DNA from 3 places in the Kocuria sp. KSNUG genome. Region 3 is predicted to be linked to each of the others. Evidence: riboswitches for the same ligand, from Rfam matches in the RefSeq annotation. Region 3 holds a riboswitch; each other region holds the start of a gene.
The links. Region 3 has a riboswitch for S-adenosylmethionine ahead of AABM36_RS06155 (MetQ/NlpA family ABC transporter substrate-binding protein). Riboswitches for the same ligand answer to the same signal wherever they lie in the genome.
Positions count from the first base shown of each region.

Region 1 (6,829 bases), 580 kb from region 3:
GCTCGGGGACGTAGTAGTGGTAGTTGGTGTCGAACCACTTGGTCAGCTCCAGCGGCTCCAGATCGTCCGTCCCCCGGGACAGGGCCGTGATCAGCTCGATCCCGCGCTCGGTGTCCGGCGCGGCGGGGAGGAGGCCCTCCGCCCGGAACCGGGCCGGCACGGCACCCAGGGCGAGCGCGGTGTCCAGGACGTGGTCCACGGCGAAGCCCTCGGAGGGCACGGCGGTGTCCTGCGTGAGCCCCAGTTCGCGCAGCCTGAGGGTCGTGCGCTCCCGGAGGTCGCCGAGAGTGTCCAGGACGGTCTGGGCCGGGTGCCGTGCGGGCTCCGCCCAGTAGGCCTCGAGGGCCCGCTTGAGTTCCCGGTCCGGGCCGATGCGCGGGTAGCCCAGGATCGTGGCGCTGGGCAGGGGGGTGGGATTCGTGACGGTCATGATCTCTCCTTGTAGGGGTTGGTGTGGTGACGTGAAAAGGGTGTGAGGCAGCCGCGTCGCGGGTGGGCCGGCGACGGCGCTGTACGGGGTCACTGGGCGTGACGGGCGCGGCGGGCGTACCGGGGCACGTGCTCCAGCGCGCGTGGGCAGAGCCGCGCGTGCGGCTCTGCGGTGGGCGGTGCGCACGACGCCGCACGGTCAGGCCGCGGGGCTGCGGCCCCGGTACTCGCGGGCCGCATCCCGGACGCGCAGGTGCTCCAGGATGGTGAGCGCCGCGTCCGGGCGGTTGAACGTGTACAGGTGGAAGCCTGCGCAGCCCAGGTCCAGGAGGTCGTCGATCAGCGACAGCGTGGCCGCGGTGCCCCGGTGCCGCAGCTCCTCGGGGGAGCCCGAGGTGAGGAACCGGGTGAGCCGCTCGGGAACGGGCACTCCGGTGATCTCCGTCATCCGCTGCAACCGTTTCGGGTTGGTCAGGGGCATGAGACCCGCGACCACCGGGATGTGGATCCCCTCGGAGCGCGCCCGCTCCAGGAACGACGCGTAGTCCTCGGGCTCGTAGAGCACCTGCGTGATCGCGTAGTCCGCCCCGGCCTCCTGCTTCTCCCACAGGGACGCGAGATCCGCCTCGGGGTCACGCCCCCGGGCGGGGGACGGGTAGCACGCCACCGACACGGACAGCGGCCGCGTCCCGGGGCGGAACCCGTCCCCGAAACGACGCCGCTCGACGTCCCGGATGAGCCGCACCAGCTCCGAGGCCCGGCCGATCCCCCCGGGCGGGGTCCGCCACTGCCCGGCGCCCAGGGGCGGGTCCCCGCGCAGCGCGAGGAGGTCGCGGACGCCGTCGTCCAGCAGCTGCTCCACCGAACGCTCCAGCCCCGCGCGGTCGGTGCCACCGCACGTGAAGTGGGCCATCACGGGGGTCCTGGTGGTGCGGCGCAGATGGCGCAGCGCCTCGCGGGACACACCACGACCACCCGAGTGTCCGTGCGTGACGGAGAAGAAGTCGGGCCCGGCCTGGGCCATGGCGTCGATGCTGCGCCACACGGTGTCCGGGTCCGCGGTGGGGCGGGGCGGGAACACCTCGAAGGAGACGAGCGTGGAGCGCCGGGGGCGGCGCACCAGCCAGGACGTGCGCGCGGGCGGTTCGGAGCAGGACGGCTCGGACGAGTCCGGGCTGGGCGCTGGGGCGGCGGGTGCGCCCGCGCGGCAGGTGGCCGCCGTGGGAACGCCACTGGGGCGGCTGGCACCCGCAGGATCGTGCCCGCCCGTCGAGGAGGCGGGGCCCACGGGAACGGCTGAGCCGGCGGGGTGGGCGCCTGACGCGTAAACGGGCTCGTCCGCGGCGCGGGCCGCGGCCACGAGCTGCGGCCTGTCCTCGGCGCGGGCGGTCGGCGGTGTGACGGGCATATGAGAAAACCTCCGGCGGTAGGACGCCGGAGGTGGACCCCGTGCGCCGTACTTGCCAGCCACGCGGTTGCGCGGCGGCCGGATCGTCATCTGGGGCACCCCACTACAGCAGGAGGGTTGCCGCCCGGCCAGCCAGAGCTTTTCGCCGGGTCTCATGATCCTTTGGTGGGTGAGACGGTAGCACGAGGGCCCCGCGCCGTGAAAAACACACGGCCCGGGACGGCGTGTCCCCGGGGTCGGACCCCGGGGGACACACGCGTGGTCAGCGGCCGACCACGACCTCCAGGTTCTCGCCGGAGGCGGGGTCGAAGAAGCACGTCTCCCGGGCGTTCGGCCGCACGTGGATCGTGGATCCAGCCTCCATCTGCAGGAACTTGTCCGCGCGGACGGTGGCGCGGCCCTTCTCCAGCCGCATGGCGCGGGCGTCCTCGGTCCCGGGGTCCGAGGTGCCCGGCAGCACGCAGTGGATGAACGCCTCGGAGCCGAGCTTCTCCACCAGGTGGACCCGCAGGGGCAGAGCGGGGGTCCCCGGTGCGTCACCCTCGCCCGTGATCTCCCACGACTCCGGACGGACACCCACGGTCACGGTGTCCCGCACGTGCGCCGAGAACTCGGCCGGCACGGGCACCCGCAGCCCGCTCGCGGCGTCGAGGACCGCGTGGCCGTCCCGGACGGGGACGTCGTGCATGATGGTCATCGCCGGCGACCCGATGAAGCGAGCCACGAACACGTTTGCGGGGTGCTCGTAGAGGTGGATCGGATCGGCCACCTGCTGCAGCTGACCGTCGCGCAGCACGGCCACGCGGTCGCCCATGGTCATGGCCTCGACCTGGTCGTGGGTCACGTAGATGGTGGTGACCCCCAGCTCCCGCTGGAGGTCCGCGATCTGGGCGCGGGTGGACACGCGCAGCGTGGCATCCAGGTTGGACAGCGGCTCGTCCATGCACCACACCTTGGGGTTGCGCACGATCGAGCGGCCCATGGCCACACGCTGCCGCTGTCCCCCGGACATGGCCGCGGGACGCTTGTCCATGAGGGGCCCGAGCTCCAGCATGGCGGCGGCGCGCTCCACCCGCTGCTCGATCTCGGCGCGGTCCAGCTTCTCGTTCTCCAGCGCGAAGGACATGTTCTGCCGCGCGGTCATGTTGGGGTACAGGGCGTAGGACTGGAACACCATGGCCACGTCACGGTCGCGGGCCCGGGTGCCCGTGACGTCGCGGCCGTCGATGAACACGGAGCCCTCGTCCACGGGCTCGAGGCCGGCGAGCATCCGCATGGCCGTGGACTTGCCGCTGCCGGAGGGGCCCACGAGGACCAGGAGCTCACCGTCACGGATGCTGAGATCGAGCTGGGACACCGCCGGCGGCTTGCCCGGATCGAAGATGCGTGATGCGTGCTTGTACTCGACGGTGGCCATGGTGCTCCTCGGGCTCTTGGGTGGTGACAGTGGTGACGAACTCGGTGCCGCAGCGCGGTGGTCGCCGCGGGCTCACCGTGGTGTTAAGCGGTGCGGGCGCCGTTCGGATCGGGCCGCGGGTGGCAGCCCCGAGAGGGGCCGCCACCCGCGGTGGATCACAGCTTGGGCTTGATGTCCGAGTCGATGATCTTCTGGGTCTCGTCCTGCAGCTGCTGGAAGACGGTCTTGACGTCCTCGCCACCGAACGTGATGCGGTCCAGGCCGCCGCCGATCCGCTGGCCACCGCCGGAGACGAACACACGGGCCGCGTCCTGCGGCTGGGTGTTCTCGTTCAGCTGCTTGATCGCGGTCATCGCATTGGGGTTCTCCTCGAGGAACTTCTTCTCCTCGGGCTTCTCCATGGCGTCCTTGCGCACCGGCATGTAGCCGGTGGCCTGGGTGAACGTGATCGTGTTGTCGGTGTTCGTCATGAAGTCGATGAACTTGGCGGCGGTGAGCTTGCGCTCGTCGCTGATGCCGTTGGGGATCGCCAGGCCTGCGCCACCGGTGGCGCAGCCGGGCTTCGGGCCGGGCAGGTAGGTGGTGTAGAAGTCGAACTTCGCGGCCTCCTTGAGGCCACCCAGGGAGCCCGTGGACTCCAGCAGCGCCGCGCCGTTGCCGATCCCGAAGTCGTTGGCCCCGTCCTGGACGATCTTGATGTGCCCCTCCGCCACGTGCTTCTTGAGGTACTCGCCGGCCTTGATGGAGTTCTCCTCCGTGAAGGTGGCGGTCCAGTCGCGGGAGTAGGCGCCCCCGAACGTCCAGATCATGCCCTGGAAGTACCAGTCCATGTAGTTGGCACCGTCCGGGAGGATCAGCGCCGGTTTGCCGCCGTTGGCCTTGACCAGCTGGGGCGCCCACTGCGCGAACTCCTCCCACGTGCGGGGCCCGCGGTCCGTGGGCAGGCCGGCCTTCCGCATCATGTCCTTGTTGAAGTACATGATGCAGGTGGAGCGGGCGTACGGCGCGCAGTAGTGCTTGTCGTTGAAGTTGTAGTCCTCGCGCAGCGTGTCCACGTAGGTGCTGGAGTCGATCCCGGCCTTCTGCCACAGGTCGTCCAGCGGGGTCACGGCCTCGTTCAGGGCGAAGTTGAACCAGTTCACGTCCGACGCCACGAACACGTCCGGGAGGTCCCCGCCGGCCAGGGCGGCGTTGACCTTCTGCGCCACCTCTTCGTAGTCGGCACCGCCGTCGATCAGCTCGGCCGGAGTGTCGGGGTTGGCCGAGTTCCACGCGTCGATGAGCTTCTGCTCCAGGCTCTTGGAGCTGGCGGGGTGGTTGGACCAGAACTGCAGCGGGCCGGAGGCCTCCTGTCCGCCGGAGGAGCTTCCGCCCCCGGTGCCGGCGCAGCCGGACAGGGCCACGGCGGCGGTTCCGAGGCCCAGCAGGCCGAGGGCATGACGACGTGAGAGTTCCATGTGTGCTTCTTCCTTCAGGAGGTGGTGGATGTGCTGGAGGGTGGTGTGTGGAGGGTCAGCCCTTGACCGCGCCCGCGGTCAGACCCTTGATCATGTGGCGCTGCAGCAGGATGAACACGATGATCATGGGGATGGTCGCGATGACCGTCCCGGCCATGACCGGGCCCCAGTTGCTCAGGCCCTCGTTGTTCTGCAGCTGGGTGAGGCCGATGGGCAGCGGGGCCACGGCGTCCGTGTCGGACATCAGGAACGGCCACAGGTACTGGTTCCACTCGGTCACCACGGTGATGAGGATGAAGGCGATCAGCGTGGGCCAGGACATGGGCAGCACCACGCGGAACAGCTTGCGCAGGAACCCCGTGCCGTCCATCTCCGCGGCCTCCATGACCTCGCGGGGCAGGCTCAGGAAGTGGTTGCGCATGAGGAACGTCCCGAAGGCCACCCCGGCCAGGGGGATGATGATGCCCTGGAACGTGTTGCGCCAGCCCAGTTCCGCCACGAGCGCGTAGTTGGAGATGATCGTGATCTGGCTCGGCACCATGAGCGACGCGATGACGAACAGGAACAGCACCTTCCGGCCCGGGAACTCGAGGAACGCGAAGGCGTAGGCGGTGAGCACGCCCAGCACCACCTCGATCACGGTCAGGACCGTGGTGATGATGATCGAGTTGCGCAGGTACTGGCCGAAGTTGACCGTCTCGAAGACGTAGCGGTAGTTCTCCGGCGCAAAGGGGTTGGGCCACCACGTGATGGGGTCGGAGTAGATGTCCGAGTGCTCCTTGAGCGACGTGATGATGATGAAGTACACCGGAACCGCCACGACCGCGAAGGCGAACGCCATGGCCAGGTAGCCGAAAATGCGGGACATCTTCATGAGAACTGCTCACTCCGCTCTTGGAAGCGCACCTGAACGGCGGTGATCACCAGGACGATCAGGAACATGATGGTGGCGACCGCGGCGCCGTAGCCCGCCCGGTTGTTGACGAACGTCTCCTGGTAGACCTGGTAGACCATCGTGGTGGTGGACGTGCCGAAGGGCCCGCCGCCGGTCATGACCTGGATGATGTCGAAGACCTGGAACGAGTTCAGCAGCACGGTGATGGACAGGAAGAACGTGGTGGGCCGCAGCTGGGGCAGCGTGATCCGCCAGAAGCGGCGCCAGGCCGGTGTGCCGTCGATCTCGGCGGCCTCGTCCAGGTCGGTGCGGCGCGCCTGCAGCGCGGCCAGGTAGATCACGAAGGTGTAGCCCAGGTTCTTCCACACGTAGGTGACCGTGATCATGAACAGGGCCCAGCCCGGCTCCTGGTAGAAGTTGGGGGACTCCAGGCCCACCCGGCGCAGCAGGTCCTGCACCAGCCCGTAGCTGGGGTCGAAGACGAACTGGAACGCCACGCCCACGGCCGCACCGGAGATCACGTACGGCGCGAACACGAAGGAGCGGACGAAGCCACGTGCCCTGAGCTTCTGGTCCAGCAGCAGTGCGAGTGCGAGCCCGAGGACCATGGACCCCACCACCGCGAACCCCGTGAACACCACAGTGTTCCAGAGGATCTGCCAGCTGACGGGGTCCTTGAACCACTCGACGTAGTTGTCCAGGCCGATGAACGTGGCCTTGGGCGAGGAGATGTTCCAGCTGTAGAAGGACAACCGGATGTTGTCGATCAGCGGCCGGTAGGTGAACACGGCCAGCAGCAGGAGATTGGGGACGATCAGAGCGAACGCCAGGGCTACTTGCTTGGCGTTCCAGCGGCGTCGTCGCCGGACCGTGGCAGGAGGATGGCTGGCGGACGGCGGGGCTCCGCGACCAGCGGGCAGGGATGTACTCACAGGTAATCATCGTGGAGGGTCGTCGTGACGGGCTGGCAAACAGCATCGTGGGTCATCTGTCACTCCGAGTTCGCCTGGCGGCAACCTGGCGCTGCTAGCCGGCACAAGGTTCGCAGCACTGCCGCGCCGGGCCGCGCGAGCCCCCACCCGTCCCGGCCGTCGGGCACAAGTGTGCGCGCGGCCCGGCCCGCGGGAGGGTGGGCCTGGTCCCGACGCGGTGGGCGGGGCCGGTCCCAGCGGGACGGAGGCAGGTGCTAGACAGGAGTCATGGAACTTGTGGAGCAGCTCCCC
Region 1 is NZ_CP150981.1:843,835-850,663, forward strand. Features, by position in the region: gene metE (5-methyltetrahydropteroyltriglutamate--homocysteine S-methyltransferase) at 1-430, opposite strand, end outside; gene AABM36_RS03660 (methylenetetrahydrofolate reductase) at 629-1,837, opposite strand; SAM riboswitch class IV at 1,881-1,997, opposite strand; gene AABM36_RS03665 (ABC transporter ATP-binding protein) at 2,100-3,254, opposite strand; gene AABM36_RS03670 (ABC transporter substrate-binding protein) at 3,410-4,711, opposite strand; gene AABM36_RS03675 (carbohydrate ABC transporter permease) at 4,767-5,579, opposite strand; gene AABM36_RS03680 (carbohydrate ABC transporter permease) at 5,582-6,538, opposite strand; gene AABM36_RS03685 (fructosamine kinase family protein) at 6,806-6,829, shown strand, end outside.
Region 1: it holds a riboswitch for S-adenosylmethionine, as region 3 does, so the genes downstream of both, AABM36_RS03660 (methylenetetrahydrofolate reductase) here and AABM36_RS06155 (MetQ/NlpA family ABC transporter substrate-binding protein) in region 3, are expected to answer to the same signal.

Region 2 (6,829 bases), 410 kb from region 3:
CCTGCCTGGGGGACGTCCTGCAGAACCACGGGTACACGAACACGTTCCTGGGCGGGGCCAACTCCTCCTTCGCGGGCAAGGACACGTTCCTGCGCACCCACGGCTACACCGAGGACAAGGGCCTGGAGGACTGGCGCGCGGCGGGCGAGCCCCCGGAGAACTTCCGCAGCGACTGGGGCCTGAGCGACGAGCGCCTCATGGCCCACGCCAAGGACGAGGTGGACCGCCTGCACGCCGAGTACGAGCGCACGGGCCAGCCGTTCAACCTGTCCATGCTGACCCTGGACACCCACGAACCGGTCCACATCTACAACTCCTGCGACGTGGACACCCAGAACGAGGTGACCTCCGTGTTCGCGTGCTCCATGACCCAGGTGGCCGGGTTCGTGGAGCACATGAAGGCCCAGGGCTACCTGGAGGACACCTCCGTGGTGATCATGGGCGACCACCTCAAGCACATGAGCGCCGGGGACGCGTTCCACGAGCAGCTGGACCACCACCCCAACCGCACCGTGTTCAACCGCGTGTGGATCCCTGGTGAGACCGCCGAGCAGCCCCTGCGGGCCGGCGCGGACCAGCTCAGCATGTACCCCACCCTCCTGGAGGCGGCGGGTCTCTCGGTGCACGACGGCGCCGCGGGCCTGGGCACGTCCGTCCGGCAGCAGCAGCCTCCCCAGGGCTCGGCGCAGGCCATGGACCCCGAGGAGTACCAGCAGCTGCTGGACTCGCGTTCCGCCGATTTCTACTCCCGGGCCTGGGACCCCGAGAACCCGGTGGGCTGACCCCCTGGCCCCTCCGCGCGGCTACTTCCCGCTGGGCGAGGTCTCTCCCGCCTGCTTTCCGGAGGTCAGCCCGGCACGGACGCGGGCCGCCGCCACCCGGGCGCGCGTGCGCGCCGAGCCCGCTTCGTCCCGCGCGCGGCGCGCGGCGCGGTAGGCCATGTAGCGGGGGGCGCTGACGGAAACGTCCCACGTGCCGCCCAGTGCCACGTCCGCGCCGCCGAAGGATCGCTTGAAGGCGCTGAACCCGGTCCACGGGTGGGTGGGATCGCTCAGCGGGGCAATTCCGAAGAGGTCGCCGATCGCGAGACCCTGCTCGGCGGCGTCGAGCAGCGCCTGGGCGATGAGCGGCTGGTTGGGGCGCAGCTTGCGAACGCTCGCGTCCATGCCCGAGTGGGCGAAGATCCGCGTGGTCGGGGAGTCGTACGTCAGCAGCGCGCTGACCACGGTGCCGTCCACGGAGCTGGTGTAGGCCGTGCAGTTCCCCGTGGCCCCCAGGCTGCGGGCGGCGCTGCGGAGGTAGTCCTCGCTGTGCGCCGTGAAGCCCTTTCGCCCGGCGGTGCGGTGCTGCAGGTCGATCACGGCCTCGGCGGCGTCCGGATGGGAGTCCGAGGCCAGAGTGAGACCCTTGTCCCGGTGGCGCCGCCACAGGTTGCGGTTGGTGCCCGTCATGGCCGCGAGGATCTCCTGCGGTTCGCGGGCGAGATCCACCCACCGCGTGTACGCGGGCTGGATGTCACGCGGGGCGGGCCGCGCTCCGAGGGCGCGCAGTGCCGCGCCGAGCGAGGGTGCCGTGGCGTTCTGCTGCTGCACGGCCGCGGCGAAGGGGGTGCCGACCGGGGACGGCACCTGCGGCTCCACCCGCAACCAGGCCACGGAGTGCTCGCGTGCGGCGGTGCGCAGCTCGCGCAACGCCTCCGGCAGAACCTCGGGGTGGGCCAGGACCGGTCCGTAGGGGGCGTACCAGACCGCCCCGGCCCGGGAGCGCTCCTCGATCACGAGCGCGTGCCACCCCGTGCCGTCAAGGGCGTGGGTGCGTCGCGAGAGACCGGCCTGGAAGTGCTGCCAGGGTTCGGCCTGCAGCACGCTGGACGGTCCGAGGACCGCGAGGGGGTCCGGGTGGGCGGGGGTGTGCCTCATGCGGGGTGCTCATCCTTGAGTGTCTGCCCCCGCCGCAAGGGATCGTCCTGGGGTCGCGGGGGTCGATCTTCATTAGATAGCCAAGCTCACCGACCCGCAACAGCACCCGTGCGGCGTGTTCCCATGTGACGACGGCGTGTCCAGCGGCAGAAGCCGGTGGAACGCGACTACAGCACGTCCCACCGGCCGTTCGGGCCACGGGAGGAACCGGGTGGGCAGGACGTGGCGCCCGCCCACCCGGTACTTCCCTGGATCACCGCGGGATCGTCACTGCCCGTCGACCACCGCCGGGTGCAGCAGGGCGAGCCTGCTCTGCGAGCTCGGCACGCTGGCGAGCGAGGTCCCGGGGTCGAACGACGCCGCGGCCCCGCTGTGCTGCAGCGTGTGGAACCGCTCCAGCAGGGCGGGGTCGTGGCACCACCAGGTCCGGGTGCCGCCGTCCGGGAACGTGGCCTGCACCGTGTTCCCGTGCGGGGCGCCCAGCTCCACCCGGACCCACCGGTCCTGGTTCTCGACGGCCAGGCGGGACTGGATGTAGTGCGCGTTGTGCCCCGGGCGGTAGCTCCGGCAGGCGGAATCCCCGTCCATGTGGACGCACGGGTGTTCGGGAGTGGGAGCGGAGTTGCTCATGATGGTGACCTTTCGCAGACTTCCGCGCGGCGGGTGCCGGGCGGCGGATCTTCCTCCGGGGGCACCGGGTGCGAACAACCGGTTGCCAGCCGACCAGCCGGAGGGCTGATGGTCGGGCTTCTTGATCCGGGAACATCACAGCACAACGCTCCGACACGCACAAGCGTCTGCGCCGCCCGGACACGACGAAGGGCCGCCGAGCAGCACGGGAGAACCCCGTACCGCTCAGCGGCTCCTGCGCAGCGAGCCGGTGCGGGAGCCCCGCACCGTGGCACTCAGCCGATGACCGAGTCCACCAGAGCCTTGGCCTCCTGCTGCACCTGCTTCAGGTGCTCCTCACCCTTGAAGGACTCGGCGTAGATCTTGTAGACGTCCTCCGTGCCGGAGGGCCGGGCCGCGAACCACGCGTTCTCCGTGGTGACCTTGAGCCCGCCGATCGCCGCGCCGTTGCCGGGGGCCTCCGTGAGCTTGGCGGTGATGGGCTCACCGGCCAGGGTGTCCGCCGTGACCTGCTCCGCGGAGAGCTTCTTGAGGGCGGCCTTCTGCTCGCGGTTCGCCGGGGCGTCGATCCGCTGGTACACCGGGTCCCCGAACTGCTCGGTAAGCTCGCGGTAGCGCTGCGAGGGGGTTGTGCCGGTGGTCGCGGTCATCTCCGCGGCGAGCAGCGCCAGGATGATGCCGTCCTTGTCCGTGGTCCACACGGAGCCGTCCCGGCGCAGGAACGAGGCACCCGCGGACTCCTCCCCGCCGAAACCGATGGAGCCGTCCAGCAGTCCGGGCACGAACCACTTGAAGCCCACGGGCACCTCGTCCAGGCGCCGGCCCAGGGACTGCGCCACGCGGTCGATGATCGAGGAGGACACCAGGGTCTTGCCCACCCCGGCGTCGCCGCGCCAGCCGTCGCGCGTGCGGTAGAGGTAGTCGATGGCCACCGCGAGGTAGTGGTTGGGGTTCATGAGCCCGGCGTCCGGGGTCACGATCCCGTGGCGGTCGCTGTCGGCGTCGTTGCCCGTGGCGATGTCGTACTTGTCCCGGGCGCCGATGAGCGAGGCCATGGCGGAGGGGGAGGAGCAGTCCATGCGGATCTTCTCGTCCCAGTCCAGGGTCATGAACGCCCACTGCGGGTCCACGGTGGGGTTCACCACCTCCAGGTTCAGTCCGAAGCGCTCGCCGATCTCCTGCCAGTACGCCACCGACGCCGAGCCCATGGGGTCCGCGCCGATGCGCACGCCTGCGGCCTTGATGGCCTCCAGATCGATGATCTCCGGCAGCGCGGAGACGTAGCTGTCCAGGAAGTCGAACGTCCCGGTGGTCTCCGCGGCCTTCGCGTCCTCCAGGGACACGCGCCGCACGCCCTCCAGGCCCGCCTCGATGAGCTCGTTGGCGCGGTCCGCGATCCACCCGGTGGCGTCCGTGTCCGCGGGGCCGCCGTGCGGGGGGTTGTACTTGAAGCCGCCGTCCGTGGGCGGGTTGTGGGACGGGGTGATCACGATCCCGTCCGCGCGGTCCTCCGGCTGGGAGGCGTTGTACGTGAGGATCGCGTGGGACAGCGCCGGGGTGGGTGTGAACCCGTCCCGCGCGTCCAGCAGCGTGTGCACACCGTTGGCGGCGAGCACCTGCAGCGCCGTGTCCTGCGCGGGCCCGGACAGCGCGTGGGTGTCCTTGCCCATGAACAGCGGGCCGGTGATGCCCTGCCCGGCGCGGTACTCCACGATCGCCTGCGTGATCGCCGCGATGTGGTCCTCGTTGAACGAGGTCTTCAGCGAGGAGCCGCGGTGCCCGGAGGTTCCGAACGCCACCCGCTGGTCCGGGTTCCCGGCATCCGGGGCGCGGTCGAAGTATGCCGCCACGAGGTCGTCGATGTCCACGAGGTCACTGGGTTGGGCAACGGTGCCCGCACGGTTGGTCATGCCCCCAACCTAGTCCCGAAAGCGCGCCCCGTCAGGCCGTGCGCCGCTCGGTTTCGGGCCTCGGCCCCGCCCCGGCGGACGACGACGCCGCACGGCCACCTCCCGCGCGCGGAGGCACGCTCAGGCGACGAGGCGGGCGTGCGGCGTCGTGGGCGGGTCCAGCTGGGCGGCCAGCGCGAACAGCTGCGCCTCACCGGACGCGCGCCCCACGAGCTGGATTCCCATGGGGACCGGACCCGGGTAGTCGCCGGTCTCGGGGGTGCGCCACGTGGTGGGTACCGTGATCGCGGGCAGCCCGATCACGTTCACCACCGAGGTCCACGGCGTGTACTGGCACTGGCGCATGTAGTCCTGCTCCGCACCCGCGGGATCCGCGATGTCGAAGCCCTCGTGGAACCACCCCACGGGCCGCGGCGGCATGGCCAGGGCGGGGGTGAGGACCATGTCGAAGCGGGAGAACTGGCGGATGAGGTCCGCCTCGATCCCGCGCAGCACGGCGAAGGCGTCCGCGAGCTCCACCGCGCTGCGGGACAGGGCGCGCTCGCGGAACGAGCGGGCCAGCCCGGTGAGCAGGTGCTCGGCGCCGTTCAGCGGCAGCTGGCCCATGGCCGTGGTCCACAGCCGGGAGAACGCCTCGGGGTACGCGGGGTCGTAGTGGATCTCCGCGTCCTCCACGGTGTGGCCCAGCGCCTCGAGCAGGCGGATCCCCTCGGCCAGCGCCGACCGCGCCTCGGGGGAGACCGTGATCTCGTACGTGGCGTCGAACGGAGAGGCCGTGCTCACCCCGATGCGCAGCGGCCGCTGGTCCCACGGCGCATCCCCCTCCAGGGCGCGCTCCACGACCCGCGAGAACGACGGTTCGGGCGCGGCCACCACGGGCCGGTCGATCCGCTCGTGGCCCGGGGTGTGGCACAGCACGTCCAGGAGCAGGGCGGCGTCCGCGGCGGTGCGGGTGATCGGCCCGTTGACCCCCAGCTGCCCGACGTTCGACAGCGCGTCGCTGCTGGGCACCCGTCCTCGGCTGGGCTTGAGCCCGATGAGCCCGCACGCCGCCGCGGGGATCCGCACGGACCCGCCGCCGTCCGAGCCGATGGCCGCGGGGAGGATGCCCGCGGCCACTGCGGCGGCCTGGCCGCCGGAGGACCCACCCGGGGAGCAGTGCAGCGCAAAGGGGTTGCGCGCTGCTGGGTACATGCGGTTCTCGGAGTAGGAGTTGAGCAGGAACTCCGGCACCTGTGTCTTGCCGAGCAGCACGGCACCGCTGTCCTGCAGGGTGGCCGCGAGCTCGTCCGATTGCTCCGCGGGCGGGACCGTGCCGTCCTCCCCGCGGGTGGTCAGGGACCCCCAGGAGGTGGGCATGCCGGCGACGTCGTGCCCGTCCTTGAGCGACTGGGGGACGCCCAGCAGGGCGGGCGTTTCCGCGTGGTGTTGGGGCGGGACCACGGAGGGACGCGTTCCGCCGTGCCGGGTGGACCCGCCGGACCGCTCGGAGGCCGGTGCCCGAGAGTCTCCGAGGAGCCCCCCGCAGCGCAGCCGCTGGTCTGCGGCGCGGGCGCCCTCCAGCGCCGCGTCCCGTGCCACGTGCACGAACGCCCCCAGGTGCTCGTTCAGCGCGTCGATGCGGTCCAGTGCCGCCGAGGTGAGTGCCTCGCTCGTCGTCTCGCCGCGGCGCAGGGCGGCCACGGTCTCGGTCAGGGTGGGGAAGTGCGCCACGGGATCCTCTCGCGCGGTCGGTGGGCGGTGGGGGATCAGGCGGTGGGCGTCGTGGTGGGCTCCGCCGCCTCGGCGCTCCGGCGGCGGCGCAGGTTGCGGCGCACGAGCGGCCAGAACAGTGCCAGCACGGCCACGGCCACGAGGCTCGTCCACACCTGGGTGCGGCTCGCCTCGTCCGAGACCAGCATGACCACCACGATCCCGGCGACCGCCACGATCACCAGGATGCCGAGCCACGGGTGCAGCCACATCTTGAGCTTGAGGTTGGCCTGTTCCTCGGGGCTCATCTGCGAGCGCAGCTTCATCTGGGTGATGGCCACGAACACGTACACGAACAGGGCCACGAGGCCGGCCGAGTTCATGATGAAGTCGAAGATCCCGGACTCCGGGGCCAGGAAGTTCACGAACACCGCCGCGTAGCCGCCCAGGGTGGAAGCGAGCACGGCCACCACGGGCACGCCGTTCGAGGACTTGCGGGCCACGATCCGCGGAGCCAGTCCCTCGCCCGCGAGAGCCGAGAACATGCGCGCTGCGGAATACAGTCCGGAGTTCAGGACCGAACACACCGCGGTGAAGATCACGATGCTCATGATCATCTCCGCACCCGGGACCCCGAAGAGGTCGAAGACGTACACGAACGGTGCCTGCTCGTCCGGG
Region 2 is NZ_CP150981.1:1,014,282-1,021,110, forward strand. Features, by position in the region: gene AABM36_RS04415 (sulfatase-like hydrolase/transferase) at 1-782, shown strand, start outside; gene AABM36_RS04420 (lipid II:glycine glycyltransferase FemX) at 804-1,919, opposite strand; gene AABM36_RS04425 (hypothetical protein) at 2,187-2,549, opposite strand; SAM riboswitch class IV at 2,561-2,676, opposite strand; gene pgm (phosphoglucomutase (alpha-D-glucose-1,6-bisphosphate-dependent)) at 2,825-4,459, opposite strand; gene AABM36_RS04435 (amidase) at 4,580-6,172, opposite strand; gene AABM36_RS04440 (amino acid permease) at 6,208-6,829, opposite strand, start outside.
Region 2: it holds a riboswitch for S-adenosylmethionine, as region 3 does, so the genes downstream of both, AABM36_RS04425 (hypothetical protein) here and AABM36_RS06155 (MetQ/NlpA family ABC transporter substrate-binding protein) in region 3, are expected to answer to the same signal.

Region 3 (6,829 bases):
TCCAGCAGCCGCTTGTCCAGGGAGCCCGCGTTCACGCCGATCCGGATGGACACCCCGGCGGCCTCCGCGGCGCGGGAGATGCCCTCGATCTGGTCGTCGAACTTGCGGATGTTGCCCGGGTTCACGCGGACACCGGCGCACCCGGCGTCAATCGCGGCGTAGACGTACTTGGGCTGGAAGTGGATGTCCGCGATCACCGGAATCGGGGACTTCTTCGCGATGATCGGCAGGGCGTCGGCGTCGTCCTGGGACGGGCACGCCACGCGCACGATGTCGCAGCCCGCGGCGTTGAGCTCCGCGATCTGCTGCAGCGTGGCGTTGATGTTGGTGGTGGGGGTGGTGGTCATCGACTGCACGCTGATGGGCGACTCCGAGCCCACTCCCACGGATCCCACCCGGATCTGACGGGTTGTGCGCCGCGGGGACAGAACGGGCTGGGGCGCTGCGGGCATGCCGAGATTGACCGACGTCACGTGTTTCCTCCAGGGGAATCGACCTGCGGGGCCCGAGTCGCGCGCCCCGCGAACGTTGCTCCCCCCATTGTGCCCCACTCCTCCGACGTGGCTGACGCCCGCCGGTCGTCGGCATAACGACGCCGCCCCCGGCCACGCGCGTGCGTGGCCGGGGGCGGCGTCGAGCCCGGGACGGAAAGTCACCGGCGCATGATCTTGCGTGCGAGCCAGTTGCCGAAGAACTGCACGAGCTGGACCAGGATGATGATCACGATCACCGCGGCCCACGTGACCTGGTCGTTGAAGCGCTGGTAGCCCAGGCGCAGGGCGAAGTCGCCCAGACCGCCGGCACCGATCGCCCCCGCCATCGCGGACATGTCCGTGATGCCGATGACCAGGAAGGTGTAGCCCAGCACCAGGGGGCCGAGCGCCTCGGGGAGCACCACCGTGGTGATGATCTTCCACCGCGAGACCCCCATGGACCGGGCGGCCTCCACGACCCCCGGGTCCACGGTCATGAGGTTCTGCTCCACGATCCGCGCCACGGCGAACGTGGCGCCGATGGTCATGGCGAAGATCGCGGCGTTGGGCCCCAGCCGGGTGCCCACCACCGCCTCCGTGACCTGCCCCAGTGCCGCGAGCAGGATGATGAACGGGATGGGTCGCACGAAGTTCACCAGCAGGTTCAGCACGGTGAACACCGCGCTGTTCGCCAGGATGTTGCCCCGGCGTGTCACGTAGAGCCCCACGCCCACCGCGAGGCCCAGGAGCCCCGCGAGGACCAGGGTCACCGAGACCATGTAGAGCGTCTGCCCGGTTGCCTGCAGCAACTGCGGGCCGAGAGTGGACCAGTCCATTACTCGGACACCTCCTGGACCGTGGTGACCGCGCGCAGGGCCTCGATGGCCCGTGACACGGCGTCGTCGGGCCCGTCGAGGGACAGCGTGAGCGTCCCGAACGTGTGTGACTGCAGGATGGAGATCCCGCCGAACGCGATCTCGAAGGCCACGCCGTCCCGCGCGGCGTCGGAGAGCACCGAGCCGATCCTGTTGCGGTCGGTGACGTCCACGAGCACGAGCCGGCCCGGGTGCTCCGCCCGGAGCTTGGCGAGCTCGTCCTCCTGCGGCACGGTGCGCATCACGGAGGACACGAACTTGCGGGTGGTCTCCGCCCTCGGGTGCGCGAAGAGCTCCGCGGTGGTCCCGGTCTCCACGACCCGCCCGGAGTCCATGACCGCCACACGGTCGGCGACGGCGCGCACCACGTCCATCTCGTGGGTGATCAGCACGATCGTGATCCCCAGCTCACGGTTGACGCGTCGCAGCAGGCTCAGGACCTCCTGCGTGGTCTCCGGGTCCAGTGCGGACGTGGACTCGTCCGCGAGCAGCAGCTCGGGGTTGGTGGCGAGCGCTCGCGCGATGCCCACCCGCTGCTTCTGGCCGCCCGAGAGCTGCTCGGGGTAGTTGCCAGCGCGCTCGGTGAGCCCCACGAACTCGAGCAGCTCTGCCACCCGCGCCCTGCGGTCCTCCGGCTTCCACCCGGCCCGTTTGAGCGGGAACTCGATGTTGCCGGCCACGGTGCGGGACGTGAACAGGTTGAACTGCTGGAAGATCATCCCGATGTCCCGGCGGATCGGGGCCAGCTGGGTCTCGCTGCGGCCGTCCACCTGGCGGCCGGCCACCTGCAGGCTGCCGGACGTGATGGGTTCCAGGCCGTTGATGAGGCGCACCAGCGTGGACTTGCCGGCACCCGAGTAGCCGATGACGGCGAAGATCTCCCCGCGCCGGATGTCCAGGTCCACGGAGTCCACGGCGGTGACCGTGCGCGTGCGGCGCTTGGAGCCGGTCACGAAGACCTTGCTGACGTCCCGGAAGCTGACCAGTGTCTGCGCCTCGGGCGCCGGGCTCACTTGCTCTGCCCCTTGAGGTCCTCGGAGTAGCGGGACAGCAGGTCCTTGAGCTCCTGCTGGTCCACCTCGGTGGGCACCGCGGTGCCCTTGGTCTCCTGCTTCTCGGCCTCCAGCACCTTGTCGTCGTAGTAGAAACCCGCAACCTTCTTGAGGGTCTCGTTCTCCGCATTGGCCTGCGTGGCGGCGAAGATGTTGTCGTACACCTTGGCGCTGTCCGCGGTGGGGTCGTCCTGGGCCAGTGCCTTGTTCGGGTCCAGCCCGGCGCGGTCCAGGAAGTCGTTGTTCACCACGGAGGCGGCCACGGAATCCATGGACAGCACGGTCTGCTCCGCGGAGACGGGGCGGACCTTCACCTTGGACTTCTCGGTGTCCACGTCCTGCTCGGTGGGGGCGATCGTGTCCTTGGTGAAGGTCACCAGGCCCTGCTGCTCCAGCAGGCTCAGCGCCCGGGAGAGGTTGATGGAGTCGTTGGGAACGGCGATCTCGTCCCCGTCCTTGAAGTCGGCCACGGACTTCACGGACTTGGAGTACAGCCCCAGCGGGAAGATGGACGTGGAGCCCACGGGGGTGATCGTGTCACCCGAGTTGTTGTTGTAGTCCGCCAGGTAGGCGATGTGCTGGAACCAGTTCATGTCGATGTCCCCGCTCTTCAGGGCGGGATTCGGCTGGCTGTAGTCGCTGAAGTCCACGAACTCCACGGTGACGTCGTTCTGCGCCGCCACCTCCTTGAACGCATCCTGGACGGGGGTGGCGCCCACGATGCCGATGGTGATCTTGCCGTCGGCCATGGGATCGGTGTTCTCGGGGCCGCCGCACGCGGTGAGGGTCAGGCCCAGGGTGGTGGCCAGTACAACGGGGATCAGGCGCTTGCTTCGCACGGTGATGCCTTTCCAGGGTCGGGATACGGATGCGCGGAGCAAACAGTCCCACCTGGATGAGGGCAATGATCAGACACGTGCCATTCGAGGAAAACCGCACTTGCCGTGATCTGTTCGAACCGCGGCCGGATGGTCATCTGGGGCACCCCGCTACGGGAGAGGGTTGCCGTCCGGCCAGCCAGAGCTTCGCGCCGGATCTCGTCATCCGCCCAGAACTGTAGCACGGTGCTCGCAGGTTCCCGTACCGCCGGACGACGCCGCCCGGTCCGCCCCCGTCCGCACGGCGTCATCGCGTGCCACGGCGCACCCCGGGGCCGCGCCTGGCTCCCTCCCCCCCTCGAGCGCCCCCCCGGGCATGGCGACGCCCGCAGTGGGAGTTCGGACTGGCAGACCGGTTCAGCGACCTCCCGCGATCCGTTCGTCCGCGCGCGCCCTGGCCCACGTCTCCGCCTCGAGCACGTCCTCCAGGCGGGGTTCGCGCACGCCGTCGTGCTCGTCGACCACGCGCGAGACCAGCTCGACGATCTGCAGGAATCCGAGCTCCCCGCGGTGGAACGCGTGCACCGCCTGCTCGTTCGCGGCGTTGAACACCGCGGGCCACGTGCCGCCGAGCCCCCCGGCGTGCTTGATCAGCTCCACGGCGGGGAAGGCCTCGGCGTCCAGCGGCTCGAAGGTCCACTCGGCGGCGCGCGTCCAGTCGCACGCGGCGGCCGCACCCGTGACCCGGTGGGGCCACGCGATGCCCAGCGCGATCGGCAGCCGCATGTCCGGCGGCGAGGCCTGCGCGAGAGTGGAGCCGTCCGTGAACTGGACCATGGAGTGCACCACGGACTGGGGGTGGACCGTCACGTCGATCCGCTCGAGCGGGACGTCGAAGAGCAGGCTGGCCTCGAGCACCTCGAGGGCCTTGTTGACCAGGGTCGCGGAATTCGTGGTGACCATGGGGCCCATGTCCCAGGTGGGGTGCCGCAGGGCCTGCTCGGGGCTCACGTGGGCCAGCTGCTCCCGGGTCATGCCGCGAAACGGTCCCCCGGACGCCGTGAGCACCAGACGGTCCACCTCCCCGGCCGTCCCGGAGCGCAGCGCCTGGGCGATCGCGGAGTGCTCGGAGTCCACGGGGATCAGCGCATCCGTGAGACCCGTGGCCGCGGCGGCCGCCGTGACCAGCGGACCGCCCGCGATCAACGACTCCTTGTTGACGAGCGCCACCCGGCGCCCGACCTCCAGGGCCGCCAGCGTGGGCTCCAGACCGATGCTTCCGGTGATGCCGTTGAGGACCACGTCCGCGCCCTCCCACGCGGCCACCTGTGCGGCGGCTCGGGGGCCGTGGAGGATCTCGGGCCGCGGCGCCGGGGAGCGTGCCGCCCGGGCGGCGTCGTCGATCAGCTCACCCAGCCGGGCGGCGTCCTGCGCGGACCCGCTGGTGGCGACGGCCGCCACGCTGAAGTCCACCGCCTGCTGCGCGAGGAGCTCGAGGTGGCCCGCACCCGCGGCGAGGGCGAGGACCTCGAAGGGCGGGTGGGTGACGCCGCCCCCGGGCCGCGTCAGCTGGGCGGCGCCCCGGACGACGTCGAGCGCCTGCGTGCCGATGGACCCCGTGGAGCCGAGGACCACCAGACGGCGGGGAGCCCCACGGGTGGCGCGGTCGAGGTCGGGGGTCATGGCTGCGGAGGTCATGGCACCAGTATGGCGCGCCCGTCCGACCCGCCCTTCCCTGCGCAGAGCCCTGGCGCGCCCGAGATCCGCCCGAGCCACCGGGAGGTGTCGTCACGGCCCTGGACAGACGACAAGGGCGCCACCCGGGGGTGACGCCCTTGCTCAGTGGTCCTCGCGGACCCGTGCGGTTCAGCGACGGCGGCCGACGACGAAACCGTAGATCAGCAGCACGATGATCGCGCCCACGACGGACGTGATGATGGTGCCGAAGCTGATCTCCTGGATCCCGTTGCTCAGACCCGGGATGAACGACCCGAGCCAGCCACCGAGGAACGCGCCCACGATGCCGAGGATCATGGTGACGATGATCCCGCCACCCTGCTTGCCCGGCAGGATCAGCTTGGCGAGAGCGCCAGCGATGATGCCGAGGATGATCCAGCTGAAAATGCCCATTTCTCCACCTCAAGTTTTCGTTGCAAACGCGTGCGGTTGCCCGCAGTCGCTCTGGTCAGCGAACCGTCGCTCAGTGTACTACCAGTTTGGGGGTCTATGGGCTCCGGTGCACCGCGGCGGTCCCTGAAAACCGGGGCCGCCGCGGTGGAGTCAGTGCGAGACGGCCTTCTCGGCGCCCACACCTGTGAGGGAACGCACTTCCATCTCGGACTGCTTGAGGGGATCCTCACGGCGCCGCTCGGTCACCGATCCCAGGAAGCCCAGCAGGAACGAGGCCGGGATGGAGATGATGCCCGGGTTGGACAGCGGGTAGATGGCGAAGTCCGCACCGGGGATCATGGAGGTCTCCGAGCCGGACATCACCGGCGAGAAGACGATCAGCACCACGGAGAGGATCAGCCCGCCGTACATGGACCACACGGCCCCGCGGGTGGTGAAGCGCTTCCAGTACAGGGAGTACAGGATGGTCGGGAGGTTGGCGGAGGCCGCCACCGCGAAGGCCAGCGCCACGAGGAACGCCACGTTCTGCCCCTGGGCGCCGATGCCGCCGGCGATGGAGATCAGACCGATGACCACCACGGTGGTCTTGGCCACGCGCAGCTCCTGGCGCGGGTCCGAGTTCCCCTTCTTGATCACGGACGTGTAGATGTCGTGCGCGAAGGACGCCGACGCCGTGATGGCCAGTCCCGCGACCACGGCCAGGATGGTGGCGAACGCGACCGCCGCGATCAGACCCATGAGCACCGATCCACCGAGCTCGTAGGCCAGCAGGGGTGCTGCGGAGTTCACTCCTCCGGGTGCGCTCTTGATCCGGTCCGCTCCGATGAGGGCGGCGGCACCGAAGCCGAGCACCAGAGTGAAGAGGTAGAACAGGCCGATCAGGGTGATGGCCCACACCACGGACTTCCGGGCCTCTTTGGCCGTGGGGACCGTGTAGAAGCGCATGAGCACGTGGGGCAGCCCCGCCGCGCCGAGCACGAGCGCGAGTCCGAGGGAGATGAAGTCCAGCTTGGAGATCTCGCTCACGCCGTACTTCAGTCCGGGCTCGAGCATCGCGGGGTTGTTGTTGGTCTCCACCGCGGCGCCCATGATGGCCGAGAGGTTGAAGCCGAACATCGCGAGGATCCACACGGTCATCACGGCCACGCCGGTCACGAGCAGGCACGCCTTGATGATCTGCACCCACGTGGTGCCCTTCATTCCGCCCACAAGCACATAGACGATCATGATGACGCCCACGATCACGATCACCAGCGACTGGCCGGCCTTGGAGCTGATGCCCAGCAGGAGGGACACGAGCGCACCCGCGCCCGCCATCTGCGCCAGGAGGTAGAAGAAGGTGACCGCCAGCGTCGAGATGGAGGCCGCCACGCGGACCGGGCGCTGGCGCAGCCGGAACGAGAGGACGTCCGCCATGGTGAACTTACCGGTGTTGCGCAGCGGCTCCGCGATGAGCAGCAGCGCCACGAGCCACGCGACGA
Region 3 is NZ_CP150981.1:1,421,915-1,428,743, reverse strand. Features, by position in the region: gene ispG (flavodoxin-dependent (E)-4-hydroxy-3-methylbut-2-enyl-diphosphate synthase) at 1-473, opposite strand, end outside; gene AABM36_RS06165 (methionine ABC transporter permease) at 653-1,309, opposite strand; gene AABM36_RS06160 (methionine ABC transporter ATP-binding protein) at 1,309-2,361, opposite strand; gene AABM36_RS06155 (MetQ/NlpA family ABC transporter substrate-binding protein) at 2,358-3,239, opposite strand; SAM riboswitch class IV at 3,331-3,445, opposite strand; gene dxr (1-deoxy-D-xylulose-5-phosphate reductoisomerase) at 3,636-4,916, opposite strand; gene AABM36_RS06145 (GlsB/YeaQ/YmgE family stress response membrane protein) at 5,085-5,348, opposite strand; gene AABM36_RS06140 (solute symporter family protein) at 5,499-6,829, opposite strand, start outside.